One region of the Paenibacillus sp. S02 genome, then DNA from elsewhere that is predicted to be linked to it. Evidence: predicted binding sites of a transcription regulator. Region 1 holds the regulator's gene; the other holds the start of a gene.
What was found. The regulator LexA, encoded in region 1, represses DNA repair genes until DNA is damaged. The targets are predictions, from matches to a motif close to CGAACATATGTTCG.

Region 1 (15,140 bases):
TGGAGTATTTTAATTGTAGCGATAGTGTTCTTGAATATGTCAGCTATAGAGGTAAAAGCAGAAGCTGTAAGCGATGAATGGTCGATTAAAACGACTATAGAAAATCCTAAGGCGGTAAGTGCTGTTTCTGAATTGAATGGCAAGATATATATTTTCGGTGGTTCTTCAGGATCAAACCCATATAAGGATGTTCAAATTTATGATCCGAAAAATAATATATGGGCCTCAGGAAGTAGCATGCCTACGGCTCGTTCTACAGCAACTTCCGTTGTTTATGGAAATGATATTTATGTTATTGGTGGCTATACAGGTAATGCCTTTAGCTGGACAGGAGGCTCCTCAGTAAATAATGTTGAAGTTTACAATACCCAGACAGATACATGGAGTGTTAGGAAAGCTATGCCGCAGGCTTTAGGTTCGTTGACAAGTGTTTTGCATAAGGGAAAGATTTATGTGTTTGGTGGGATGACAACAAATACGCGTTCAGTTGCTACTGTCCAAGTATATGATCCGGGCTGTCATTTATTCCAATAAAGTATTTGCTATTGCTGGAAAAACTGAAGCAGGTGGACGTAGTTATGAACTTAATACAGTAGAATCCTTTGATTTTGATCAGAATAAATGGTCTCCTGAGGCTAGCTTAAAGCAAGCTAGAAGTGGGGCTGGGGCTATAACATTAGGTGGACAAATTTACGTTATTGGAGGAAGTCAGAGTACATTGGCTAATTCTCCGGTTAATACTATAGAGATATTCGGGAAGATTGACAGTTCCACACCTGAGCCGACACCAACTCCCGAACCAACTGATCCATCTCTACCAACTGGGGACCGTGCAATTCTGGTGGTTACTATGACAACTGGTTTGGAAAAGGAGTTTGACCTAAGCATGAAAGAGGTCAATGACTTTATCTCATGGTATGAGGGCAAGCAGGCTGGTTCTGGATCGGCTTCATACGCCATTAATAAACACGATAATAATAAAGGTCCATTCAGCAGCCGAAAGGATTACATGCTATATGATCGTATCCTAACATTTGAAGTAAGTGAATATTCTAAATAAGTTTAAAAGCTCTGCTAACCTTAATTGGTCGGTAGAGCTTTTAACTGTTCACGTCTCTTATAATGTATCAAGGTATTCTTTCTGGGATTTGATAAAATCTTCAACACCATCATGATAGGTAAATCTACCGCCATTTTTATCAATAATCCAGTTGATCTTCTCGTCATTTAACAAGACTCCATACATGCAGTGATGAAGCAGTTCAATTTGCTTTTCATCCCTAATTCGGATCAAGTGTTTTTCTTGTTCGTCAATGAGGTACCATTTCGTTTCTGTTTCATCTACATCTACATCCGCATCCACATACAGTATTGATACCGACAAGGGAAATGGCCAGTCAAACCAATGTTCTCGCTTGTCTTCTCTATAACCTTCAAATGCCATGGTTATTTCCTCCTACTTGGATAATTTCCTGATTAGTTAAATGTATCTAACGTGCTGCGATTGTACGCTTTATGAAAACTGTTTTTTGGGAACTCGCAGCTATCCTCAGCCTTTGGTATCCTGGCACCAATGCGGTGAATGACCTGCCGTTTGAGGTTGGCACGAACTGCGATGCGTCTGTTTAGGCTGGGTTAATGGGGGGAGGTCCGAACTTTATTGTAAATCCCTCATTTGCTCAATTTGTAAAGGCAATGCTGGTTCAAGGGAGAATTTTCGGCAGCAGCTCCTTTTGACAATGGACGACGTAGGCTTTTAGGAATACACACATTAAATTTACTGCTGTTCTTGTCTTATCCTATTGGCTCAGGAATATCGCCCCCATATTCTTTCCATGGCTTTACGTGCGCCATCGTAAACTTCTGCAAAAGTTTAGTGTAACTTTGGCAACCGTCTATTCCGCTATTGTTGCATAATAGTTGTGTCCGCTTTCGTCGTTCATTGTTCTGATCTGTAAAGTATACGGAAACGCCGGGTAACAAAGAAGTTGAACGCTTTGTTACCAGATATCGAACGCTACTCCAATACTCTACAATAATTCTGCTGAGCGAAGACGGGTGCCCAACATGAAGGAACTGGAGATAAAGACAGGTAGCAGTGTAGTGGACATAAAGGTACGCGTTTGATGGCTGGCTTTGGGAAGAAGGGGACAACAAGAGCGATATGCGCTCTATATTGTAATCATAGAGGGCTGGGATGGTGACCAAAAGATCATTACATTTTCCTCGTCTAGAAATAGGCATTATACGGTATTAAACCTCCAATGATCTGGAGTTTATTTTTTGTACTCAGAATATAATTTGTGCATAACACATCAGGAGACTACATACATGTCAAAAAGACTCGAAGGTAATGGATTATGGGTAAGCAGCCGCATCGTCATACCGGAATATAAGGAAGCGTATTTAAAGCTCATGAAAGACCGTCAAAATACGGCCTTTTTGTCGTTGGGGATAAGATCAAAGTAACAAGCCAAGGTACTTGGAACTGGACAGAACGTTTAATATCGTAAGGCGAGCAGCCTGACCTTACATAAATTCTTTTGAAATATCACCAAATCGTTGCATAATCCGAAAGAATGGGTGATACCCTACTGGCATGCGCTGACGGGGTGTTTATTGTTTTGGAATATAGTAGAATTCATTAATTGAATCTTGAGGAGTGAAAAATATATACTCGAAGCCATAACTCAATGCAATTAAATTGAATTAAGGCAGATATAAAGAAGGACTCTATCAGCTAAATGCTGTAGGAGTCCTTCTTGTTGTTCTTTAGTTGTGGCAATAGTAAAAGTTCTTATCAGTGGCACCTTGCTGGATACGCTGGTAAGGTGTTTTTTTATTTACCTAGAAGTCCATCCCATAAACAAGACCTCGCATAGCCTGTGGAGTAAACAAAGGAGGCGTTACGTGTGAGAGGAATAGAAAGAGGCTACGAAGAAACGGCCGGGAAGATTTGGACATCGATAGCTGCTGTCTTGGCACTCTTCATTTTGTTGGTAATCATCTTGAAATTAATTCTTTTATAAAGATTATTAGGCTCTACCGGTTTATCTGGGTGTGAGCCTTTGTTTTGTTTACCTGCATGCCCTATCAATGAACGTATTTATACATATATTAAGGTGAACGACAAATAAAGGAGGTTTAAGACATGGGTGCATATGAAGGTACAGGTGGCGGCGGTGTATGGACTTCTACAGCGGCAATTTTAGTGCTCTTTATTCTCTTAGTTATCATCACTAAATCACTTTGGGTTTAATTTGTGAAAAGAACTGTTGGGTAATACCACTTCACTCATGGATGGCAAATAGTTGAACTCAATGAGCGCATAAGCTATTTGGCAATAGCCACAGTATTCGCTTCTCTTTTGGCGAATACTTGGTGGATTTCCTGCCATAATAGATTTGCGCTTATTGTATTTTGTAAGAAGGGGAATGTTTCATAGAATGGGTACAATCCTTCCTAATACCTAAATTTAATCTCAGATAGGGCCTTATTAGTTTGCAACAATAACTGGTATGAGTCTTTTATTTGCGATAATACGCACGATACTTTGCACATCTTTCAGTATAGTATTAAGAAGATTTAATATACTTTGGAGGTGTCCTATGATAGAGGATTGGCTTGAGGGTTAATTGTTTTTACTGGCAGCTATTGAGGATGAGATTATTGTGAAAATACAAGAGAGTAATGTAACTTTTGATCATAAGTACAAAGTGGTAAAGTAGGATACCGAACTGTTCGCAGCTGCGTTAAGTCAGGTAGATGGAAATGATAATCCAATATTCGAAAATGTACATGATCTACTTAAAAGTATTGGGGCTAGAAGAGACATGCTAAATCGAAAAAATTAGGTGTTGTGATTTGATGCTTGAATTCTTTTTAAAGCTATGATTTTCTTAGTAGATTCAATATACTTTTCCAGCGGTTATTTCTTAGCTTTTGTTTATATGGCAAATTTACATAACATTTTTCCCATTAGTGAGTTTATTATTAAAATTGATTCTTGAGATGGGGTTATAATTACGGCGATACAATTTTAGTAGGATTATTCATCCAAAACAAAAAGACTCTATCCAAATATCGACAGAGTCTTTTGTATGAATATTTGTTTTTAGGATGGAAAAAGTGTTTCGGAATCTGCCGAACCGCCGTCACCAAGCCAACGGTTAGGACCTGCAAATGAGAAAGTTTTTCCGTTTCCAGATATTTTGACATTAGCGATTTTCCAACCTGGTTTATAGCCAGATCCATCAGTTCTAATAGTAATTTTTCTGATGTCACCTAGGTTACTAGTGCTGATTCTTGTTGTATCGGAATCTCCTTGTTCAAAGCTACCATTGAGTGTAGCGGTAGCATAATCTCCATTAGAACCATACAGAGTTATAGAGATGTTCGAGTCTGTTCCGGCATCTTTGAGATTGGCCGTATTTACAGTAACGACATATTCAACATTAGCAAAAGGCGTAACAGACTCTATACTTCTATTTGAGTCTTGTAATGAACTATAAGTGTCACTTGTGACCTGATCTGCAAAAGAAGGTGCAGCAAAAGCTACAGATGAGATAAGCATTGCTACTGATGCTAGTAAAGATACTTTTTTCATTAAATTGTTACCACCTTTCTAGTATTTGTATTTAATGTTATACATGTGTAATGTATTTGTACATAGTTCATTGGTTGTGAAGAGAAATTTTTTCTTGTCTTTGTTTGTTGTATTTTATCTTTATGTGTCGGATATTAGCTTTCTAATAATCATGTAAGGGTATGATTATTTAGAGAAGGATTTTTTGCGCTTATCCAGAATGAATTGTCGAGGTGACCAACATGAATCATACATATGAAGTGTTGATCCAATATCGAATTGTTTTCAGCTGCATTAAGTCAGATAAGAGCATCTGTAGTCCAGCCGCTGAGTAGGATATGATGGAGGTTGTGGAATACGGTGGTGGGCAAGTGGGGCCTTATAAAGTTTTAAATTAAAAAATTGAGCAAACAATGCAGCAACGTACAAACCATAGATGGATTTACAGCCGGAATACTTAAGTTAAAAAAGCTGAAGCAAGTTTAGGGCTGTAGGTGTGATCAGTTGTACACAAAGTATTTGAGTCAAGAATGCTGCTGCTTTTGACTGGGTACTATTTCGCTTCTGTTTTAGCCAGTGGAAGCATAGTTGAATATGTCGATGGTATTTAAAAGGAAGGCAACTGAATTTAGCAGTTCTATGGGATTTAGGAGTTGGGTGTATCGTTTAACACAAAAAAAGCAGGAAGAATCCTTCCCGCTTTTGCTTGAAAACGATTATTAACGTCTGCGTTGTCTATCATTTACGCTAAACAGATTAACAGCCAGTGCGTTACCTCTTGCACGCGCAGTGGCTCTTTGAGTGGAACGGATGTTTAATCTTCTTCTTCTCAAATCACGTTTGCAATGTCTTCTGCTCATATTATCACCTCCCTTCAAAGAAATGAAGGTGCGGTTAAATCTTAGTGGCGTTTATGCTTACGCTTGGAAATTTTGATATTCAAGGCATTGGTTGCTAGTGCATTTCCGCTTCCTGTTTTAGCAGCTGCGGCTTGAAAGACTTTAACGACCAGATATCTGTTTTTCCCGATGCGATGCTTATACGTTTTAACTCTATTTCTGATCATCTGCATATCTCCTTTGCTTAGTTCTGCTATATACATATGTCAATTGTGATAGTAATGTATCAGCATAAATCTATTAAAAGCAAAAAGAAGCTAGTACCTATATTCCTAATGGTTAATAAAAAAACTCATGCGAACCTGTCTTCGCCTTTTCAACTTTACGTTGCAGGAGAATGTTACAGGCAGGTCGGCATGAGTCTAATAGTATAGATAAAGATAATAGGCAGTTAGTATGAAAATTATTTACTATTAAGAGTGTTAAGTTTTTTCTCGTAGTACGCCTCTTGAGCAAGAATATGATTCAGTTGTTCAGAGAGCTGTTTATATTCTTGGCTGTCTTCTGGATAATTATTTCTTTCGAAAATTACAGCTTCGAGTTGCTTTTCTAAATACCTGAAATGGATAAGTATTTGTATGTACTGAATACGGTCGTAGGTTGTTATGTGTGAGTTCTCTTTTGCATACAAATGATCCATTGTTGGAACTACACAGCTTATGGCGATAAATATCACAACAAACGCTGAAATTACAAGTTTTTTCATTTAATTCCTCCTACAGAGCTATGAGTAGTTAATATACCATATTTATCTAAAACAAAAAAAGATCTATTAGTTTTGCCCATGACAGTATAGCTGCTCAAGATCAGTGGGGGATTATTTGAGATGAGGAGGCTGAATTTATAGTAGAAAAAATAGGAATAGGTTGCTGAAATGAAAAAATAGTTGTGAGATACATAATAGCAATACAAAACCGGCTTGCCCTAGGCAGCCGGTTTTGTATTAGTGGATAGATTAACGGGGAAGAAAGAACGAGAAATCAGTGGAAGTCCCGGAAGAGTCCTACAACCTTGCCCAAAATGCTGACGTGTGTCAGGCGAAGCGGTTCAAAGGCTGGATTTTCAGGTTGAAGCCGGATATGATCTTTTTCTTTGTAGAAGGTTTTAACTGTAGCTTCGTCTTCATCTGTCATAGCTACAACAATATCACCATTATCAGCGGTCTGCTGCTGACGTACGATTACATAGTCTCCGTTAGCAATCCCAGCCTCAATCATGCTTTCGCCTACAACAGATAACATGAATATTTTATCCTCACCAACAAAGTGTTGGGGAAGAGGAAAGTAATCTTCAATATTTTCTGTCGCCGTAATAGGAAGACCAGCGGTTACTTTGCCGACGACGGGGACACGACTAATGGAGTAATTAATCAAGTTGCTGTTATCCGATTCGTCTTGACCGAGTAACTCAATAGCCCGTGGTTTTGTAGGATCGCGGCGAATGAGTCCTTTTTTCTCTAAACGATCCAAATGACCATGAACCGTAGAACTGGAGGCTAATCCGACAGCCTCGCCTATTTCGCGTACAGAAGGGGGGTATCCCTTTAGACGCACTTCATTGCGGATAAATTCAAGAATGGCCTGCTGGCGGCTCGAAATCTTAGACATACCGTATCAACCCCATTTAGTAACGTTTGGGAAAATTATAGCATAGAACCTCCGTTCGTACAAACATAAGTTCTAAATAATCCCTGAAAATAATTGCGAACTTTTGTTCTCTTTTCTATTGAACAAAACAAACGTTCGTGTTATATTGTGAAAACATAAGAACAAACGTTTGGAGGACACAGCCAATGATGAAATATAGCACTTATCAAAGTATTTTTCCGATGAATTTAGAAAATTTACAGGAGACCCGAAAAGAGGGTAGGGCGCGTTTTATGCAGATTATTACCAATACTCTTTTACTTAAGCTTCTTATTATAGTGATTGTTGCTTGGATTGCAGGGGCAGGTGTAATTACGGTTTTCGCAGCACCTTCAGCTTCCAAAGAAGAAGTGACTAAACTGACCGTACAACCTGGGGATACGTTGTGGGAGATTGCCGCAAATCATAAACCGGAACGAATGGATACACGGGTATATATAGAAGGAATTGTGCGGATTAACGGTTTGGAGGATCGGGGAGTGCAGGCAGGTCAGGTACTCAAGCTTCCTAACTTCTGATCTATAGATTATTAGAGCTTGTCAGGGAGCGCAATACGGGAGCCTTGACAAGCTCTTTTCTACATGTCAAAGTGTATTATATCTTTGCTTTTATGGAGGGGACACAATTTGGATATAGACAGCTTGGTACAGCGCATTAATGAATTAGCGCGCAAAGCAAAATCCGAGGGTTTGACGGAAGAGGAAGCCACAGAGCGCGCCAATCTTCGGGAAATTTATTTAGGTAACATTCGCCGTAATTTTCGGCAGCAGCTTGAGACGATTGAATTTGTGGACGATGATACATCGAAAGGAAATGACGGGCTGAAGCATTAATGTTGTTAAAGCGCCCAAGCCTGCAATTTGCCTTTTGTTTTAGGTACCTTTCATGGTATCTATATAGATCAGCTTTGAGGCAATTGTTTTAATGTAATATATCTGGGAAGGAATTGAGAGATGGCCCGATCATTTGAAAGAAAAGTACGCAAAAACACAGCGCATTTAAATAAATCGCGCAAAAAGCAAGGCATTCAAACCATTAGCGGCGCAGGTTCTGCAATGGATATTTTCCGTGGCCGTAACATTACTGTGCCAATTATGCTGGCTGGTCTTTCTGTATTGTACATGCTTATGAGTTACTTTTTGACTAAGACCGGTATGCGAGGGATGGATTGGCTTGTATTCGGCCTGTACTTGATGCTGGCTGTTATCTTTTTTATCCGTCGTCCTTATCTGAAAGTGGGAAAGGATACTCTCTATATGCTGAAAGGTGGTAGAGAACGTCCAATGACGGCAGGGGACATGAAAGCCATCAAGATTGAAAAGGGTTACGTAACTGTTGAAAGAAAAGGTAAGGGCGGTAATTTTATTTTCACAAAATCATTAGGTCGCTATGACACGGATGCCATTGCAGAGCGACTTGAGAAGTTTGCGCTATCCAATCAGATACAGGTAGACAAGAAATAACTGATTTAGCCTGTAGCTCTGTAACAAAGGCCGTATGATGTTATTTCATATAACATGCTGCGGCCGCTTGCTTAATATGGGCACACATAACGATTCAAATGCTTAATCAAGCAAATAGGCGTACATATACTGTGGAAAGAGAGTGGATAATTCAGATGACGATTCAGGCGGTAATGTTTGATCTTGATGATACCCTTTTGTGGGATGAACGTAGTGTAGAAGAGGCATTTGATGCAGCGTGTCAAACAGGCTCCCGTGAAGCAGGTGTTGATCCAAAAACTCTTGAGGAAGCCGTACGTAAGGAAGCACGCGCTTTGTATGAATCCTATGAAACCTTTAGTTTTACTCAAATGATCGGCATTAATCCGTTTGAAGGATTGTGGGCGAATTTTACAGCAGGTGAGCAACCTGAATTCCGCCAATTGGAACAGTTGGCCCCTGTTTATCGAAAGGAATCATGGCGCAGAGGACTACAGCAACTAGGGATAGATAATGAGAAGTTGGCGGAAAAGCTGGCTACCCAATTTGCTTCGGAAAGACGTGCGCGTCCACATGTATATGAAGAAACGTTTGAAATTCTAGAACAATTGAAGGGACATTACAAGCTGTTATTGCTGACAAATGGCTCCCCTGATCTACAACAGGAGAAACTGGATGGAGTTCCTCAATTAGCTCCTTTCTTTGATCATGTAGTTATTTCAGGTTCATTTGGTCGAGGCAAGCCTGATCCGTCTATATTCCAGCATGCTTTGGGGCTTCTTGGTATTGAGCCTGAACATGCTTTAATGGTAGGAGATAAGCTGACGACTGATATTCAAGGAGCGTTGGCAGCAGGTGTACACTCGGTCTGGGTGAACCGAAACGCTAAAACCAATACCACAGAGATCAAGCCGAAGTTCCAGATCAAGCATCTGTCTGAATTGGACGGAATTATTCAATCGTTAAAGTAAGAAATCCATAGTCTTCAGAATCAAGTATTAAGAAAACTCCCTTCGCTCGATTGTTACAGAGCAGAGGGAGTTTTTTTATTCACACAAGGATAAATTCGTAATCATGCTTTAATGAAGGTTGGATCTTCATACGGTTCGGCAATCCAGCCATTTTCTTCGATGAACAAGCGGATTGCGACGATCTTTTGATTCTCCATTAAAGTGAAGAAGTGAGGTATATTTTCAGGTACGGAGATAACGTCCCCCGGTGAAAGCTCTACGTTAAAATAGCCGATCTCTTCAGGGCCTTTAATGATGAAGATGCCTTTACCAGCGACAATGGCACGGATTTCATCCTCGGTATGGGTGTGAATTTGCTCAAACTTGGCCAGTAGCTCGCCCAAATTCGGCGTTGCTTCAGATAAAGTGATAACGTCCCATATTTTATATCCGCGACGTGCGGCTAAATCCTTGATTTCGGGTTCAAATGTTTTGAGAACAGCGGCCTTTTGATCATCTGTTAAGGTAAAGTTCTCTTGCAGCTCCCCAGACAATTTGGAAGCATCCCAATGTTCATACAATATCTCGTGACTCTCCAGAAATTCACGTACTTGTTCTTCACCGCTAATTCTTTCATTCGTATTACGTATTAAGATTTCGGCCATATATATATTCCCTCTTTTCCACTTGGATTAATGTTGTATAAAGAATACCATGTCTTGAAACGTTGTACAATACAGGATTTCAACATTTTATAATGCAAATGACTATAGCTAAAGGATGCAGGGTTAAGTACGTTCTTTAATGCTACAAACTATAAAAATGAATTAGAGAAGTCGTTTTTACAAAGAACAACCTGTATAAAACGTATGTTTTTACTTCAATCTATCTAAATGATACGGTTTCTGCTAAACTAGGATTTAACGTTTTGCGGGGGTGAAGAAATTTGGATAAAGTTAGCTTGCAGGATGCATTACAACGAAGAATACTCCTTCTTGATGGGGCCATGGGCACCATGATTCAACAGGAAGACCTTTCCCCCGGTGATTTTGGTGGGGAAGAGCTGGAGGGCTGTAATGAAATGCTGGTCTTAACGAGACCGGATGTCATTCAAGGGATTCATGAAGCATACTTGAAGGCCGGAGCAGACCTAATTGAAACGAATACATTTGGAGCAACATCCGTCGTTTTGGCGGATTACGATATACCAGAACGTGCCCGTGAAATTAATCTAGTGGCGGCCAAACTGGCGCGTAACGCGGTGGATAAATACAGCACTGCGGACAAGCCTCGTTTTGTAGTAGGAGCTATGGGCCCAACCACGAAAACCTTGTCTGTCACAGGTGGGGTTACATTTGCTGAGCTGATTGACAGCTATCAAGAGCAGGCCTTGGCGCTTATTGAAGGCGGCGTCGATGTACTGCTATTGGAGACCTCACAGGATACACTTAACGTCAAAGCTGGAAGCATCGGAATTCGGCAGGCTTTTGAGCAGACAGGTATCGAGCTTCCGCTAATGATTTCAGGCACGATTGAGCCTATGGGAACGACGTTGGCTGGACAAAATATCGAATCCTTTTGCATCTCACTTGAACACTTACATCCAATTTCGATTGGATTGAATTGTGCTACAGGTCCAGAGTTTATGCGTGATCATATTCGCTCTCTGTCTGAAATGTCCTCTGCAGCTATTAGCTGTTATCCAAATGCGGGATTGCCCGATGAAAATGGCCAATACCATGAATCGCCTGATTCATTAGCACGTAAAATGGCTGCTTTCGCCGAAAAAGGCTGGTTGAATATTGCTGGGGGATGTTGTGGTACAACGCCTGAGCATATTCGAGTTATGAGTGAAAGTATGGCGCAGTTTGAGCCGCGTCCGCTGGTAGGTCATCATCCTCCTGCCGTATCGGGTATTGAGCCTGTATATATTGAACAGGACAATCGTCCGTATATGGTTGGTGAGCGAACGAATGTCCTGGGCTCCCGCAAATTCAAGCGTTTGATCGTGGAAGGCAAGTATGAAGAGGCATCTGAAATTGCCCGTGCTCAGGTAAAAAGCGGAGCGCATGTCATTGATATTTGTGTGCAGGACCCGGATCGCGATGAAATGACGGATATGGAAGCATTTTTGAAACTGGTTGTAAACAAGGTAAAGGTACCTTTGGTGATTGATACCACGGATATTAAAGTCATTGATAAAGCACTTCAATATTCGCAAGGCAAGGCAATTATTAACTCCATTAATTTGGAGGATGGTGAAGAGAAATTCGAGAAAATGGCTCCTCTTATTCATAAGTACGGCGCCGCTGTTGTTGTTGGAACAATTGATGAACGCGGACAGGCTATTTCACGTGAGGATAAGCTTGAGGTAGCTAAACGTTCTTATGATCTGTTGGTGAACCGTTACGGTTTGGCAGCGGAGGATTTAATTTTTGATACGCTCGTATTTCCAGTAGGAACAGGTGATGAGCAATATATCGGTTCAGCTAAGGAAACCATTGAGGGCATTCGCATTATTAAAGAAGCGCTTCCCGGGGTGCATACCATCCTGGGCATCAGTAACGTATCTTTTGGTTTGCCGGAAGCGGGTCGTGAAGTGCTCAATTCCGTCTATTTATATGAATGCACTAAAGCTGGTCTGGACTATGCGATTGTAAACACTGAGAAGCTTGAACGTTATGCATCCATTCCAGAGCATGAGCGGAAACTTGCGGAAGACTTGATCTATAAAACAAATGACGATACTTTATCCGCTTTTGTAGCAGCATTCCGTAATAAGAAAGTGGAGAAAAAAGAAAAGATATCAAACCTTTCGCTCGAAGAACGACTGGCTTCCTATGTAGTCGAGGGAAGTAAGGAGGGACTCATTCCAGATCTGGAGCAAGCGCTCGTGAAATATTCTTCGCTGGAGATTATTAACGGCCCGCTGATGAAGGGGATGGAGGAAGTAGGACGACTGTTTAACAATAACGAACTGATTGTTGCGGAGGTGCTGCAAAGCGCTGAAGTAATGAAGGCGTCCGTAGCCTATTTAGAGCCGTTCATGGAGAAGAATGAATCCTCAGTAAAAGGTAAGATTTTGTTGGCTACAGTCAAAGGTGATGTGCATGACATTGGTAAGAATCTGGTGGAGATTATTCTATCCAACAATGGTTACCATATCGTGAATCTGGGTATAAAAGTACCACCAGAACGCATTATTGAGGCTTACCGTGAAGAAAAGGCCGATATGATTGGCTTATCCGGACTGCTTGTTAAATCGGCACAACAAATGGTGCTGACCGCACAGGATTTGAAAAATGCGAATATTGATATTCCAATAATGGTTGGTGGTGCTGCTTTAACACGTAAGTTCACTAAAAATCGTATCCGTCCTGAGTATGATGGTCTGGTTGCCTATGCAAAGGATGCTATGGATGGGCTGGATATTGCCAACAAGCTTATGAATCCTGAGTCCCGCAAAAAAATGGCTGAGGACATGGAGGCTGAGCGGGAGGCTGAAGCGGCAATAGTCGTGGAAGCCAAGCCGCTCCCTAAGCTCACTCGAGCTGTGCGCTCTAACATTGCTCAGGATCTGCCCGTCTATATTCCACCAGATACGGATCGTCATGTACTGCGTAATTATCCACTGAATTATATTTTGCCTTACGTGAATATGCAGATGCTAATGGGGCATCATCTTGGTTTAAAAGGAAATGTTGAGCAGCTACTGGCTTCGGAAGATCCGAAAGCGATTCAGTTGAAGGAAACCGTGGACAGCATTATGTTTGAAGCTGTGACGGACGGAATCATCCAGGCACATGCTATGTATCGTTTCTTTCCAGCGCAGTCCCAAGGAAATCAAATTCTGATCTATGATCCGTCGGATGTGAGCAAGGTACTGCACACATTTACATTCCCGCGCCAGCAGGTAGAGCCTTATCTATGTCTGGCTGATTTCTTGAAATCAGTGGAATCCGGGGTTATGGACTATGTAGGTTTCATGGTCGTTACAGCTGGTCATGGGATTCAGCAGATATCTACCCAGTGGAAAGATAAAGGGGATTATCTGCGCTCGCATGCACTTCAAGCGGTAGCACTCGAAGTAGCAGAAGGGTTAGCGGAACGGCTTCACCATATTATCAGGGATAGCTGGGGGTTCCCAGACCCTGCCGATATGACAATGAAACAGCGACACGGTGCCAGATATCAAGGCATACGGGTATCCTTTGGTTATCCGGCATGTCCAGATCTGGAGGATCAGGGGCCGTTGTTCCAGTTGTTAAAACCTGAGGATATTGGCGTTGAGCTGACGGAAGGGTTTATGATGGAACCGGAGGCTTCTGTATCAGCCATGGTGTTCAGCCACCCTCAGGCGCAGTATTTTAACGTCGAAAAGGTTTAACACCTTTATCAGATGGGATAGCAAATACCCTCCGAGCTTCGGAGGTTTTTTGCTGGTCAGCAGGAAGAAGGTTAATGTTATGGAATTTTATTTTCTCGGTACAAATGCAGGGGTGCCTACGATTCAACGAAATGTAACGTCCATCGCTCTTCGTTTGCTGGAAGAACGAAGAAGCATGTGGCTGTTCGACTGCGGCGAAGGCACTCAACAAGAGGTATTGCGTTCGCCGCTCAAACTAAGCAGACTTGAAAAAATATTTATCACCCATTTGCATGGGGATCATCTTTTTGGTCTGCCGGGACTGCTGTCGAGCAGGGCGTATCAGGGGGGAACGACACCACTGACGGTATATGGGCCGCCTGGAATCCAGCAATATATCGAGCTATCTTTAGGGATCAGCCAATCGCGTATTAATTACCAACTACATATTGTGGAGCATACGGGCGGGGTTCTGTTTGATGACGGTCAATTCCGGGTGGAGTCAGCTTTGCTGGATCATCGGATCGACAGCTATGGCTACCGAATTGTAGAGATGGATAAGCCCGGTAAGCTTAACCAAGAGCTGTTGGAGCGATATGGTATTAAGCCCGGCCCGGTGTACGGTAAGTTAAAGCGTGGGGAAAGCGTGGAGGTAGAAGGTGGAGTTATTTTGCATCCTCAGGATGTACTGGGTTCGCCGAAAAAAGGGCGTATCATCACGATTTTAGGGGATACGAGACCTTGTCCGAATACGGTAGTGCTGGCTCAAGATGCAACTGTCGTCGTTCATGAAGCCACTTTTCTGCATGAACTGGCAGATACAGCATACGAGTATCATCATAGTACGGCGCTTCAAGCAGCGGAAGCTGCAAAAGCCGCAGGTGCGGGTCAGCTAATCATGACGCATTTTAGTTCTAGGTATAAAGATCAGGAGCAGCTTCAGCCATTGCTGGAGGAAGCGCGAAGCATATTTCCCAATTCATTGCTTGCGGAGCAGCATGTGTTGTTACCGGTACCCGATATCGGTTAATAAACGATTGGAGAAGATATGTTCATGGGTGCCGGGGCTTGCCCCGGTGCCTTTGTTTTTCACCCAAATTATTTTCCGGGAAAGCGCAGGATGCGACAAGAGATGAGAACCCGTACACGGTGGTGGGGGATGAATTTGTTCTACCACATATAGAGGCGTGTCATATTCGAGTTTCTATATATCGAATTTAAAGGATTTTATTTCTTGAGCATGTCCAGGAAA
Region 2 (15,140 bases), 970 kb from region 1:
CGATATCCGCTGGAGCTCCATCCGGGGTGCGGTATTTCTTAATGTTGTACGACGCCTTTTGCGCCTCTTCGTTTATACGATTGCTATCCATTGGCATCACCATATTATATCGTTTTGATAAATTCATTATGACATAATAAAAATTTTTGTCAAGTGTCAGGCCTTGCCTGAATCACTTGCTTGTGTACGTAATACTCGGAAGGTTGCTGTAGATGTAGAACCGAGTGTGCCTTCACTATCTCTTACTTCCGCCTCAGTAGTTATCGTGCGACCTCCCTGATGGAGAATTCGCGCCCTAACCTCCAGTCGTCCTTGCCTCATGGCTGACAAGAAATGAACATTCAGGTTCGTCGTTACACATGGATCCATATTTCGTGAAGCCATACTGACCATCCCCATCGCCTGATCCATCAATGAAGTAAGTACACCCCCATGGACAATACCCATCACATTGGTATGCTCTTGTTTGGCCTCCAAAGCGATCTGTACCTCGTTTGCATCAGCTGCAATCAGTTCACACCCTAAATACTCCCAAAAAGTATTATTCTCTCCCTCTAGCATCTTACCCAACTTATCCATTCCCTTGCTTCCATCCCTTCTATGTTGTCCCATTTCTCTTGATGTCCTATAACCATATACGATGGCAAAACGCTTTCGAAAAAAAGGCGTGGAAGCTACGCCTCCACACCATAGATTTCATTCTAATCACTGCAATTCGACGAGGAAGTGCTTTTTCCCTCTTCTACGTTTACCTTCTCGGCAACGGTATCACGGATCGCCATAATCACCATTTGCAGTAGCTCATTAATTTCCACCTGACTCTGCTGAAACTCGGTTACAATTGGAATACCGTCAAGCTCTTCCTGTAGCTCCTGAAGTTCGGCCTCTATTTTGGCAATCATTTTTTGATTCTTCAAGGATTCAAATGCTACAATTTCCTTTTGCTTCTTTTTCATCGTTGCAATCAGTTGCTGGATGCGCCCATGATCCTGAATCTTTTCTTCTGCTTTTCGGAATACCTGTACTTCCTCACTGCTACCCAAAATACCTGCCAATTCTTTGGCTTTTGCCAATATCATTTCGCGATTGACCAAATGATCATGCTGGCGCGCCGCCGATTGAAGTTCTGTTTGTTGCAACCGCTCCTCTGTCATTGTCCATCGCTCCTTTTCTCACTTAGACGGCCTTGCACACAGCCCTTTACTCAGACCGCATGCAACCCGCTAGAATATTCTTTTATCCGTTAACTGCTACAGCCGTTTCAACCAGATCCCCTTTGATGTAAAAGGTCATAGGTTCCGTAATTTTCACTTGAACAAAGGAACCAATCAGGTCCTTAGAACCCTCAAAATGTACAAGCTTATTGGAACGGGTCCGACCGGCAAGCACTTTGCTGTCATTTTTGCTCTCGCCTTCCACCAGCACCTCAACCACTTCGCCACGCAATCGACTATTAAAGCGAAGGCTGTTTTGGTTCACAGCAATGTTCAGACGCCGGAGACGCTCTTTTTTGACCGACATAGGCACATTATCTTCCATCGAAGCAGCTGGCGTACCTTCACGTGGTGAATAAATAAATGTGTAGGCAAAGTCATAGCCGACCTCGCGCACCAGGGATAGAGTATCTTCAAACTGCTCGTCTGTTTCGCCCGGGAAACCTACGATGATATCTGTTGTCAGAGAAACATGCGGAACAGCTGTTTTAATCTTCGCAGCCAGTTCCAGAACACGCTCACGGGTATATTTTCGGTTCATTTTCTTCAATATATCCGTATTACCGGATTGAACAGGCAGATGGATATGCTCCACCAAATTGCCACCCTTACCAAGCACTTCAACCAAATGGTCATCAAAATCACGTGGATGTGATGTCGTAAAACGTACACGCGGGATATTAATTTTGCGCATATCATCCATCAGATCCCCGAATCTGTAATTCAAATCTTTCAAATCCTTGCCATAAGCATTAACATTCTGCCCCAGTAAGGTGATTTCTTTAAAGCCTTGACGTGCCAAATCCCGTACTTCAGCGATAACATCCTCTGGACGGCGGCTTCTTTCCTTACCCCGTGTAAAGGGAACGATGCAATAGGTGCAAAATTTATCACAACCGTACATAATGTTCACCCAAGCCCGCATACCCTCGCGCTTCTTCGGCAGGTTTTCGATAATGTCGCCTTCCTTAGACCACACTTCGACCACCATTTCTTTGCTAAAGAGTGCTTCCTTGACGAGCTGAGGCAGACGATGAATATTATGGGTACCAAAAATCATATCGACAAAACCGTGTTTTTGCATAATCCGGTTAACGACATTCTCTTCTTGTGACATGCAGCCACACACGCCGAGCAGCAGTCCTGGCTTTTCTGTTTTGAGATGCTTGAGGTGACCCAGCTCGCCAAACACTTTATCCTCCGCATTTTCACGGATAGCACAAGTGTTCAGTAAAATGATGTCTGCTTCCTTCCGATCCTCGGTTGCCTGGTAGCCCATTTGCTCCAGCAAGCCTTTTATGGTTTCGGAATCATGCTCGTTCATTTGGCAACCGAATGTGTATACGATATAATGCTTTCCCTCACCGATATGCTTTAGCTCATCCGGGACTGCGTTATCATATAATACCTGTACATCCTCTTTACCGCGTTGCTTTTCTTTTCTATGGTTCGGCTCCGCCATAATGTTGATTTCACGTCCGCGAATACGGATCTTTTTGCTATGCTCATCTTCAGAAATAATCTTCGCATCCGAGAAATCAAAATATTTGGAGTAATCTTTTGTTTTCTTTTCCATTCCTTAGTCACTCCTTACACTATCTATTTCACGAGCTAATTTGTGATTTTACTGTATCTTCAGGCATGGGTAAATTTATTTTAAGTTCTAAAAAAACCTTTAAAAAAGGCATTACACTAAATTATAGCATGATTTATAGGCCATCGCCATAGATCAACCGCAGATACCATTGAGTGCAATTTGAACTCATGTTCTTTTTGTACATAAGTGAAGTATTTGTGAATTATATAGTATGTAAAAAGCCCGATTCTTTTGCAAGAATCGGACTCTTTAAGCCTTCCGGCATTTAAATACGTGTATATTAGTCTACGATTTCAGCGTTGTCACCGTTTTTCACACCGGCTCCGTTCGCTTCATCTGTATCAATGTGCATATCCAAAGCAAAAGAATCGGACACACGTGCAAGAACATTTTCAAATACAAGGCCACGTTCGCCGCCGACACGTACTTTCAGCAACTGCTTGTCCTTAATGTCCCATTTAGCTGCATCAGATGTATGGAAATGAATATGGCGGGCTGCTACAATCACACCTTCTTGCAGTTCCACTTCACCAGCTGGTCCTTTTACCGTGATTCCTGGTGTACCATCAATGCTACCAGATTCGCGTACAGGTGCTTTTACACCAATAGCAAAGGAATCAGTGCGAGAGATTTCCAATTGGGATGCGGGACGAGCAGGTCCCAAAATGCGAACCTTATCAAATTGGCCCTTAGAACCAATTACAGCTACCGTTTCATTTGCGGCAAATTGTCCTGGTTGGGACAAAGGTTTAAATTCAGTTAATTGATAGCCTGCTCCGAACAAAATTTCAATATGCTCTTGAGTCAGGTGAATATGACGGGCTGAAACGCCGACAGTTACGATCTTACTCATCGTGTGGTCACTCCTTTTTCTCTATACAATACTTTACACATCTATGCTATTATACTCCTATTTTGCCAAGAAAGAAAAGGAGAGCGTATAAAGTTTCCTTTTTCGCCCCAATCAGCGTTAAATATCGTCCATAGAAATCGGATCAAACCGTCGTTTTAGCGAACAAGAGAAAGAAAAGCATGATTTCAGCTACGATGAGATGAGGGGGAACGACAATAAATATATTAAGGATAAACAGGACACAGAGTATTCCAGTTAAGAAAATAATGACTCTGAGACGAGGTTTAAGATGACTTAATCGGTACTGATGAAATACCAGCAAAACCGACAAAAAGTAAATAAAAACAGAAGCAAAGGTAAAGCAAAGCACAAAGATATAGTCTGCTTGTCCCAAAAACAAGAGCTGAATCGAAGCAGCTAGCATGCTAAGGGAAAGATAAATAAACAAATGACCATAAATAATAGTCTGTCCTGCTGATTGTTTTGATTTATCTACGCGCTTCTCCATATTCTCAAAATATTGCCACCAGATTGCAATGACTAATACAAAAGCCAAAGCAGCAAATACAACAGAAGAAACCGTAAAATGATCGGATTGTAAAACAGAAAGCATGCTTATCACAGATTCGCCAAGCAGAATTAAGGTGAACTGTGCAAAGCGTTCTAAAAGATGCTCCGTATGGATTGGTGTGATCACCAACTTTTTACGACCAATCAAAGGAACGAGGATATCAACAGCTATACCGGTATATAAAATCAAATATCGAACCCAAGAGTCAAAGAAGAGGGAGAAACTAGAGATGACTATTCCAATCCAAAAATAGGTTCCGAAAAAACGAGCTGTTTCCTGTTTATGAGCCGTTTCTCTAGGTGCCGAAAGTAAATATTGAACGACAGTCAAACCTCTTAACCCAATATAGCCAACAAAAAAAGATACATAATACGCATCAAAATCTATATTAAGGCTGGCGGTCATGATTAACACGAAAAACAATTGCAGGATCATAAAGATTCGATGCGTTATACTGTCTTGACCAAAACGGTTGTTGTAGACAGTTTGTCCCACCCAAGCCCACCATATCGGGATGAAAATCATAATAAACTTTTCCATATGTTCCCACGATATACTACCATGCTCAACATGTAGTAAAACATGAGTGGCCTTAGAGACAGCAGCTACGAACAATAAGTCATAAAAGAGCTCAAGCCAGGTAACTTTTTTTATTAACATTGTGTAATGGAGCCCCCTCTGATATGGCGGTGCAGCATAGTGTACCGTCAGTCTTGCTCCAACGTCTGCCGTATTTATGCTTATTTTAGCACCATGAAATTCTAAGATGCTCCAATTATTTCGTAATCGTTCTCACTTTGTCAAGCTATTCGCAGCCAAAAACAACTCCTAGTAAATAGCTATTTAAGAAGACATTTTGGAAGGCAAATTCGTTTGCAAGTATTCCAGCGCATGTCCTCCCAGCCATCCCTTGACTAGCTCCTCAGGGTAATACTTCAGCAGCAGTTCTGCAAAAACCGGATATTTCCCCGAGTGCTCCAGCCCTTGCACATGGTGCTCGATACCGTCAAAATCAGAGCCAAACATCAAATGCCTTGCGCCGCCTAATGAACAAATATGCTCAATGTGCGGTAGCAGATCCTCAGCGGTTACCGTACCCTGCTCTTTGAGAAACATTGTGACGAAGGTCAAACCAATCCGTCCATTACGGGCGATCAGTGCACGAATCTGTTCATCCCGTAAATTACGAGGATGAGCACATCTCGCAAAAACATTCGAATGCGAAGCGATGGGCGGTAGAGTGGCCTCCTCCAGCACCTCCCAAAAGCCCTGTACGGACAAATGCGATACATCTAGCAGCAGTCCCAGATCATTACAGCGATTGACCAAATCGCGCCCCTTGCTAGTCAGCCCGCCACCTCTATGTTCCATAATGCCGTCAGCTGCCCAGTTCGCATAATTCCATGTCAGCCCAATCAATCGTATTCCCATGGCATAGCACAATTCTGCATAAAACGGTTTCCCTTCCAGCGCATCTACCCCCTCCAGTGAGAGCAAAGCCCAAGGTGCCCATGTATGATCCGTCCCATTACCATCCACATACGTTATCTTTTCCATGCGCTTCTCTTCTCCTGCCTGCTTTACTTGCTCCTCCTGATGCACTGTTGACGTATTTTTACACATTGCCAAGTCTTCCTTCCACAGCAATGGTCTCAACCCACCGGAGATAGAGGTAACATGCTGCCTGAACAGCTCAATTTGACGAACCACATGCTCAAATCTTGGCGTGCCCAATACCTGAGAAATATATATAGCAAACGTTTGCAACCGCACGTTACCTTCTAGCAAACGTTCTTTTGTGACATCAAGCGATGGATGACTGAAATCGATCTGCGCATCGAGCTGCATTTTACATAACACATCGCAATGAAAGTCAACAACTGGCCAATTCACTTTTAGCTTATCATTCATGCACCTTACCTCCATCTATAGATTGAAGCACCACAAATTTATTTTAAAAATCATAGTAACAGACTCACAAAGCAAAAAAGCCCGTTTACAAATCGTAAACAGGCTCAGGCAACTTACATTTATTATCTTGGCTCTACAATCAATTTGATCGCAGTCCGATCTTCTCCATCAATAACAATGTCTGTGAAAGCAGGAATACAAATCAAATCCACTCCGCTTGGTGCGACAAATCCCCGGGCAATGGCTACCGCTTTAATGGCTTGGTTTAGTGCACCCGCTCCAATCGCCTGTAATTCTGCATTTCCGCGTTCACGCAGTACTCCTGCGAGTGCGCCTGCAACTGAATTGGGATTGGATTTTGCTGATACTTTTAATACATCCATAGTAAGTACCTCCCCTGGGAATGATGATGGTTTGATTCCACTATTAGATGTTATTCGAGGGTCAGCAAAAAATTCCTGCTTTTTGGTGACAGTTTTCCTTATTCTTTCCTTAAGTAGCTCACAAAAAGGTTAATCCATCCGCCATTCATCTTCTTTGAGTCTGATTTTCTGAATTTTGCGAGCTTTTCCATCGTTATCATTCAGCTCTACGCTGATGGCATGAAAATGCCATTTGCCCATGTCCACTTGAAAACGTACCGGAAGCTGGGTCTGGAATTTCTGTAACACAGCCTCTTTCTGCATCCCAAGCACTCCCTCATAAGGACCTACCATTCCCGCATCTGTCTGATACGCAGTTCCTTGTGGCAAAATCGTATCGTCATTGCTCTGTACATGTGTGTGCGTACCTACCACGATTGAAGCACGTCCATCCAAATGCCAACCCATAGCGATTTTTTCCGAGGTTGCTTCGGCGTGGAAATCAACTAGGATATGTTTATGTTTTTTGCGCAGCTCATCGACAATTTCATCTGCTGCACGGAATGGATCGTCAATAGCTGGCAAAAAGGTTCTACCTTGCAGATTAACAATAGCCAGCTCCTTACCTCCACCCTTTACAACGGTATAACCCCGGCCCGGTGTTCCTGGTGGAAAGTTAGCCGGGCGGATGATCCGCGGCTCATCATCTATAAAATCAAATATTTCCTTATTGTCCCAAGTATGATTTCCCATCGTAATCCCATGAACGCCCCAATCAAAAAACTCTCTGGCGATGGCTGGGGTAATTCCTCTTCCCGATGCCGCATTTTCTCCGTTCACAATAATAACATGCGGGTTGTATTTTGATTTTAGCGAAGGGAGATTCTCCCTCAGTGCCTTTCTGCCTACACTGCCGACGATGTCTCCAATAAATAATACGTTGATAGAAAGCCCTCCCTAGTCTGCCTTACATAATGAAAAGTGGCCCTACAAGCAGCGGCCACTTTTCATTGAAATACTTTTATTTTGCGTATTCTACCGCACGGGTCTCACGTATGACGGTAACCTTGATATGTCCCGGATAGTCCAGTTCATTCTCAATCGTTTTCGTAATATCGCGGGCCAGTCGGAATGCTTCCGCATCATCAATTTTCTCTGGCTGTACCATGACACGAACTTCGCGTCCGGCTTGAATCGCGTATGATTTTTCAACGCCTTCAAAAGATTCGGAGATGCGTTCCAGCTTCTCAAGACGACGGATGTACGTCTCTAGCGTTTCACGCCGCGCTCCCGGTCTTGCTGCTGACAGGGCATCTGCCGCCCCAACCAGCATGGCGATCACTGAAGTCGCTTCGCAGTCGCCGTGATGTGAAGCAATGCTGTTGATGACGACCGGGTGTTCCTTGTACTTCTTCGCCAGTTCCACGCCAATTTCAACGTGTGATCCTTCCACTTCGTGATCCAGCGCCTTCCCGATGTCATGCAGCAAGCCTGCCCGTCTTGCCAGTACAACGTCCTCGCCCAGTTCCCCGGCCATTAGACCTGTCAAGTATGCAACTTCCATCGAGTGCTTCAATACGTTCTGTCCGTAACTCGTACGGAACTTGAGACGTCCCAAGATCTTGATCAAATCCGGATGTAAGCTATGCACACCCACCTCAAAGGTGGCCTGTTCACCATACTCACGGATTCGTTCGTCCACCTCTTTACGAGATTTTTCCACCATCTCTTCAATACGAGCCGGATGTATCCGTCCGTCCGCTACGAGCTTCTCAAGCGCAGTACGCGCAATCTCTCTACGAATCGGATCAAATCCGGACAATATAACAGCTTCCGGCGTATCATCAATAATGAGGTCAATTCCTGTAAGGGTTTCAAGTGCACGGATATTACGGCCTTCGCGCCCGATAATCCGGCCTTTCATTTCTTCGTTCGGCAATGTAACAACAGAAACCGTCGTTTCTGCTACATGATCTGCCGCACAGCGTTGGATGGCCAGTGTGATGATTTCACGAGACTTTTTGTCCGCTTCTTCTTTGGCCTGCTGTTCAATTTCTTTAATCATCTGAGCTGTTTCATGACGAACTTCCTGCTCTACGTTGGTCAGAATAATACTTCTTGCATCCTCCATCGTCAGATTGGAAATACGCTCCAACTCAGTTACCTGACTCTTGTAAATCAAATCAATTTGCTGCTGGGTTTCATCGATTCGTTTCTCTTTGTTGGCCACTTGTTCTTCTTTGCGTTCCAGTGATTCCAATTTTTTATCCAGCGATTCTTCTTTTTGCAGCAATCTTCGTTCCTGTCGTTGAATTTCATTGCGACGTTCACGAGTTTCTTTTTCAGCTTCGGCACGGATGCGGTGGATTTCATCTTTCGCTTCCAATACCGTTTCCTTCTTCAGCGCTTCTGCCTCTTTTTTCGCGTTCTCCACGATTTGCGCGGCAGCTTCTTCCGCACTGGAGATCTTAGCTTCTGCAATAGATTTGCGAATAAAATAACCAATCCCGAACCCAAAGAATAACGCGGCTACAGCAACGAGAACGAACCAGATCGCAGTCATCATACTGTTCACCTCCCCGTTGGTTCCTCCAAGGCATTCCTTGGGACTTTTTGCAATTGTCACATTTACTTTGATCGTCAAACTAAGATTACGACACAAGGTCGTTTCATTTCATATGCACATGCTTTCACATGTACAATTCCGCCTGGCATAGCGGCATCACTTGTTATTTGGCGATGAGAACTCACCCGTGGATTCCGCTTTTTTGGAAGGAAAAAGGGCGTTCCACGAGTATCGTTTCATATATATTTTATTATTTGACAAATGGCATTGTCAAGGGAATGCAAACATTAGTAGACTAGCGTGTAGCTTTCCATGTAATAACCGGCTCATCCTGTCCGTTCATATTAGCCAAAGGTTCAGCAGCCGTTTGGCAACTATTCCTCCCACTGTAACAATTCCTCGTCATCTGAAGCAGCGTCATGCTCGGCCGCAGTAAGATGATTGACTACCCGGCGTGTCATATCTCCCGAATATCCGCGTCTCATGAGAAAAGGGTAGGTTTTCCTTTTTTTCTCCATTATATCACCACGTACCTGATTCCATTTCTTTCGTCCGACCGTCAAAGCGCTCTCCCACTCCTCATTGTCGGTGATCTCACCTAACGCTTCCCCAATAGAGGCTTTAGAGATGCCCTTCTGACGAAGTTCTTGCCTAACCCACATCTTCCCCTTACGTTGGCTTGTTATGCGCTGCCTTGCCCACTGACGTGCGTACAGATCGTCATCCACAAGTCGTTCCCGCTCCAGACGATTCAGCACTTCATCAATAACAGCTTGTCCCATCTCCTTTTGTGTCAAACGCTGCTCAATCTCCTGACGTGTACGCGGCTTTCGTCCCAAATAACGAAGCGCGTGCACGTATGCCTGTTGCTTTTCGTCCGCCAGAACGATTTCTTCCAGTTCCTTTTTGACGAAAGTCGTTCCTTTGAACATATTGTACTTGATCATTACATCTTCCAGTACGGACAATGAATACGGACCCAAATGAATCGTGTATCTTCCGCGTTTCCTGCCCTGCCCCTGTTCCACCCTAGTAACCATCAATTCCTCATGATCAGGAAAAAGGGAAATGCCTTGCTGCTCATTTTCTTTCGAAGTGTGTTCATCTTCATCTTCCAATTGCAATGTGCTTCCCTCACTTTGATATTCACGAAAGCAAGCTGAGAACGCCCGCCACGCAAAAGTAAAATGTAGCTGACACGCAGGCCATATTCAATGCAAAGATGCCCTGCACAACTGTGCAGGGCATCAGAATCATGCTATTCAAACGGACTGTGTCATAACCCTGGCTCCAGTTCACAAACCAGGATTCACCAAGCTTTATTCAAGCTCCAGCAATTCCTGTTCTTCCTTGGCTTGCTGTGCCAACTCTTCTTCTGTAGGTGGAACAACCGTCGTTACCAAATTACTGGCCACCCGAATTTTTTGTTCAATCGTACTAGCAATGTTCGGATTTTCCTTCAAAAATTGCTTCGCATTTTCACGTCCCTGACCTAGTCGTTCACCTTCATAGGAATACCAGGCTCCGCTCTTATCGACAATGTCATACTCCGTACCAATGTCAATCAAACTGCCTGTCTTGGAGATGCCTTCGCCGTACATAATGTCCACTTCCGCCTGACGGAAAGGAGGTGCGACTTTGTTCTTCACCACTTTAATACGTGTGCGGTTACCTACAACGTCATTACCGTTTTTCAAGCTTTCAATGCGGCGGACATCCAAACGAACTGTAGAGTAAAATTTCAGAGCACGTCCACCTGGTGTCGTTTCAGGGTTACCGAACATAACACCTATTTTTTCACGTAATTGGTTAATAAAGATAGCAATGGTATTCGACTTGTTAATAGCACCAGACAGCTTACGCAATGCCTGTGACATTAAACGAGCTTGAAGACCAACATGGGAATCTCCCATCTCACCTTCAATCTCCGCTTTTGGCACAAGTGCCGCTACAGAGTCAACAACAACAATGTCTACCGCTCCACTACGTACAAGCGCTTCGGCAATCTCAAGTGCTTGCTCTCCTGTATCTGGCTGCGATAGCAACAACTCATCAATATTGACACCCAGCTTGCTGGCATACGACGGATCAAGAGCATGCTCGGCGTCGATAAAAGCGGCTTGTCCGCCTGTTTTTTGCACCTCTGCGATAGCGTGAAGAGCTACTGTTGTTTTACCGGATGATTCTGGTCCATATACTTCAATAATTCGGCCTCTCGGGAAGCCGCCCGTTCCTAACGCAATATCCAAAGCAATCGAACCACTGGGGATCGTTTCCACTTGCATGTGGGTGGACTCACCCAACTTCATAATGGAACCTTTACCAAATTGCTTTTCTATTTGACGGAGCGCCATATCCAGCGCAGCACGACGATCTGACAATAAACTCACATCCTTCATTGTTTGTGCTTTAATAATACCTTGTTTTGACACGCTTGCCAAGCATTTTTTCGAACATACATTCGTTTTTTTATTCATGCAACTCTTCTATAATTACACCTGTCTCTTAAAATAAAAAAAGAACCGCTGGCAAAAGGCTTTGCAACGGTTCTTCCGATAAGATGATTATATCATGAATATCTATCTAAAACAACTCTATGAGCCACACTGTACATAGATAATTAAGAGAGTTTCTCGTTCTCTACCAGTCTGCGCCACAATCTGTACAGAATTGCTTTGACTGATCGCAGTCGGATTGTTTCACGGTTACCACCCAGTCTCAGCTCATGTACTTCCGTTTCTTTGTCGCGCTCAGCAATGCCAATATACACCAGACCAACTGGCTTCCGTTCCGAATACCCGGGCCCAGCTACACCAGTAACTGAAAGTCCAAAATCGCTGTCCATGATCATTCTCGCCTGCTCTGCAAGCACAAGGGCTACTTCCTTACTCACTGCGCCTGGCGCATGATCCCCTTCCAAATAATCATTAGGCACGTTGAGCAATTTCATCTTCATTTCATTGGAATAACACACGATGCCACCTTGAAACATAACAGCACTGCCAGGTATAGAAGTGATGTGTTCCATCAGCATTCCACCTGTACAGCTTTCTGCCGCACTCACAGTGAGTCCGCGTTTGGCCATTAGATCTACGATAACCTTCTCCAGCGTAACATCTTCGCTTGCATACATATATTCCGAAAGACGCTGCTGAATTTCTACTTCTGTAGCCGTCAGCTTAATTAATGCTTCACTTTCGCTAGCCGCCTTGGTGGATATACGGATCGTGACTTCCCCTTCCTTGGCATAAGGAGCAATCGTGGGGTCTGTCTGGGATTGGATCAGATCTAACAAATGGGTTTCAAGAGCTGACTCACCGATCCCTGCAAATTTTAGCATTTTTGAATAAATTGGCATCTCCTCACCACTCAATGCCTGCTGAAGCAACCAAGGTTTCGCCTGGTTTGCAAACATGGGTTTAAGTTCCTTAGGCGGTCCAGGCAAAACTACATAAAATTTACCGTCCTGTGCAATTGCGTCGCCCACAGCTAGCCCTGTCTCATTTTCAAGCGGAGTAGCGCCTTCGATAGAAAGTGCCTGCCGGCGGTTATTCTCGGTCATTTCTACCCCACGGTTACGGAAAAACTGATCTAGCTTGTCCATTGCAAGACGATCAATGTGCAATTTTCGCCCCAATACAGACGCTATCGCATCTTTCGTCAAATCATCCTGAGTCGGTCCCAGACCGCCCGAAAACAAAATAATATCCGCACGCTTCTGAGCAATTCTTATCGCTTCCTGAAGCCGATCTATGTTATCGCCAACTACAGTCTGAAAATATACATCGATTCCGATTGTAGCCAACTCTTGTGACAAATATTGAGCATTTGTATTCACTATTTGTCCGAGCAATAACTCTGTACCTACTGCAATTATTTCAGCTTTCATCAATTCTTCCTCCTGTACTGCGAATATTATGGGAATTATGTAAAGAAACAGCAATAAGTTTAGTCCCTATTGCTGCTTCCATAAAATTTATCCTGTTAAACTTTGGAGGAGCTCAGCAAGTGGATATTTTTCACAAAATAATCAATACCCGAATAAATCGTGATCAACACCGCTGCCCATATCGCTATTAAATCAAACGGGATACCAAGAAAAACAAACGGGAAATTATTAATGAGCAACGCTACAATAGCAACGATCTGGATGATCGTCTTCAATTTGCCCCAATTGCTTGCAGCAACCACAGAACCATCCAGTAAGGCAATCTGACGCAGACCCGTAACCGCAAACTCACGGCTAACAATCACAACGACAATCCATGAATCGATTTTTCCCATTTCTACCAAGGAAACCAAAATGGCGGTTACCAAAAGCTTATCAGCAAGGGGGTCCAACAGCTTGCCCAAATTGGTGACCATATTATTTTTACGTGCCAAATATCCGTCAAGACCATCCGTGCTGGCTGCTACAAGGAAAATGATAGCCGCAATCAGCTGATTATACGGCAGCTTGAAAGCTCCGATCTCAATCGGCGGCGGATAAAAATCAAAGTCCACCAGCAAAGCCAGCATCATCACCGGAATAAGGCAAATCCGCGTTATTGTAATTCTGTTGGGTAAATTCACAACACACTCTCCCCTGATTATCGTACTTGATTACAAATGGCAGTTTTCGGATTAAATTCAATCCTATGTAAATCGCTATCGACGAGCGCTATACACCTGAATTGTCTGCATTTTCGTTACAAGTATAATATGGCGCAAAACGCATGTCAAAATAACCTGCCGCACATCAAGCAACATTTTTTCCTACAAAATGTATGAGGGAAAACGGCTTTATTTCATGTTTGTAAATTGAAGCTCCAATGGCAAATCAGCTTTACGCAGCAATTGAATGATCGCCTGTAAATCATCCCTGTTTTTTCCAGTCACTCGGATTTGATCACCTTGAATCTGACTTTTAACTTTTAGCTTGGAGTCCCGAATAAGAATGTTAATTTTCTTGGCATTATCCTGATCAATTCCCTGCTTAAGCGAAAGACGCTGACGCACTGAACCTAAAGAGGCGGGTTCCAATTTGCCATACTCCACATTTTTAAGGGACAGACCTCGTTTGGCCATTTTAGATTGCAAAATATCAATCACCGCATTCAGCTTGTATTCGTCTTCCGATGCAATCGTAAGAGCTTCTTTCTCAAGCTTGAGGCTACTTTTGCTATCCTTGAAATCAAATCGTGTTTCAATTTCACGCTCCGTCTGATGAACCGCATTCGTTAATTCCTGCATATCCATTTTGGAGACGATATCAAATGAATTTTCTGAAGCCATCGTTTCACTTTCCTTTCCACAACAAAGTTCAATATCTAATTATAGGCTAGTCATTTACAAAAATCCAATAATCCGTTGACTAAAAAGGCGTTCTTGCCAGTTTTCCTGACAAAAACGCCTTTATTTCATTTACGGTCAAAATATCTAATTATGGCTTCGTGTTGGAGTTCGGAACATATCCAAAAGTCCAAGCACAATGTGAGCAAGACCAAAGCCCAGTATGCCATAGCCCCATGCATTCGGTGTCAGATAATAGCCCAGTAAACTGACAATTATACCGAGCCCAGTCACAATCCAGCTGACGGTCATAACGTATACACCTCACTTTGCGGAAAATGAAATGACTGCCTTTCCAGGAATTACAGTCATTAGTATTTCCTCGCACCAAGGCGTTTATTCACCATCAGTAGTTGTAGAATCTGTACCACTTTGTGCTGAATCCGTACTGCTACCTGTCGTAGAATCTGCAGGTGAACCCGTCACTCCTGCGCTCGTTCCGGTCGAAGAAGCTTCTCCTTGCTGGATCAGTACACGAGTAGTCGATTTATTATCGGTTATCGGTTGACCTGCTACGGAAATATCTGTGGCAGAAGACCGTCCTGATTTGATATATAAACCTTCTGGACCAATATCGAAAGACATGGCATCTCCACTTTTAGTCATACCATAACTCAGCTTTTCTCCACGGGAATTTTCTCCCTTGTACACTTCAAGCCAGCTTTCGCCCGTCGCTTTAATATCAACCTTGACCGCGGCTCCCGTTGAACTGGAAACTTTGAAAATCGTCGTCTT

Region 2: recA (recombinase RecA) is a predicted target of LexA. The motif match lies at 11,525-11,538, and genes of this name have one in related genera.

What each region holds. Positions count from the first base shown of each region.
Region 1 covers NZ_CP073682.1:3,296,855-3,311,994, reverse strand. The annotation lists gene KAI36_RS14565 (Kelch repeat-containing protein) at 1-534, shown strand, start outside; partial or broken gene KAI36_RS27595 (hypothetical protein) at 506-586, shown strand; partial or broken gene KAI36_RS27590 (kelch repeat-containing protein) at 662-1,060, shown strand; gene KAI36_RS14555 (hypothetical protein) at 1,118-1,444, opposite strand; gene KAI36_RS14550 (hypothetical protein) at 2,332-2,469, shown strand; gene KAI36_RS14545 (YjcZ family sporulation protein) at 3,152-3,259, shown strand; gene KAI36_RS14540 (PLAT/LH2 domain-containing protein) at 4,115-4,606, opposite strand; gene KAI36_RS14535 (hypothetical protein) at 5,305-5,445, opposite strand; gene KAI36_RS14530 (hypothetical protein) at 5,487-5,651, opposite strand; gene KAI36_RS14525 (hypothetical protein) at 5,888-6,190, opposite strand; gene lexA (transcriptional repressor LexA) at 6,465-7,091, opposite strand; gene KAI36_RS14515 (LysM peptidoglycan-binding domain-containing protein) at 7,280-7,648, shown strand; gene KAI36_RS14510 (DUF896 domain-containing protein) at 7,757-7,963, shown strand; gene KAI36_RS14505 (hypothetical protein) at 8,084-8,593, shown strand; gene KAI36_RS14500 (HAD family hydrolase) at 8,749-9,543, shown strand; gene KAI36_RS14495 (1,2-dihydroxy-3-keto-5-methylthiopentene dioxygenase) at 9,645-10,187, opposite strand; gene metH (methionine synthase) at 10,469-13,909, shown strand; gene rnz (ribonuclease Z) at 13,989-14,918, shown strand.
Region 2 covers NZ_CP073682.1:2,329,186-2,344,325, reverse strand. The annotation lists gene KAI36_RS10490 (NUDIX domain-containing protein) at 1-91, opposite strand, end outside; gene KAI36_RS10485 (PaaI family thioesterase) at 157-579, opposite strand; gene KAI36_RS10480 (YlbF/YmcA family competence regulator) at 702-1,154, opposite strand; gene miaB (tRNA (N6-isopentenyl adenosine(37)-C2)-methylthiotransferase MiaB) at 1,237-2,790, opposite strand; gene pduL (phosphate propanoyltransferase) at 3,092-3,664, opposite strand; gene KAI36_RS10465 (low temperature requirement protein A) at 3,807-4,895, opposite strand; gene KAI36_RS10460 (dipeptidase) at 5,079-6,146, opposite strand; gene KAI36_RS10455 (stage V sporulation protein S) at 6,269-6,529, opposite strand; gene KAI36_RS10450 (TIGR00282 family metallophosphoesterase) at 6,659-7,453, opposite strand; gene rny (ribonuclease Y) at 7,530-9,074, opposite strand; gene KAI36_RS10440 (regulatory protein RecX) at 9,449-10,198, opposite strand; gene recA (recombinase RecA) at 10,394-11,455, opposite strand; gene KAI36_RS10430 (competence/damage-inducible protein A) at 11,695-12,963, opposite strand; gene pgsA (CDP-diacylglycerol--glycerol-3-phosphate 3-phosphatidyltransferase) at 13,059-13,646, opposite strand; gene KAI36_RS10420 (YajQ family cyclic di-GMP-binding protein) at 13,857-14,348, opposite strand; gene KAI36_RS10415 (hypothetical protein) at 14,493-14,657, opposite strand; gene KAI36_RS10410 (RodZ domain-containing protein) at 14,742-15,140, opposite strand, start outside.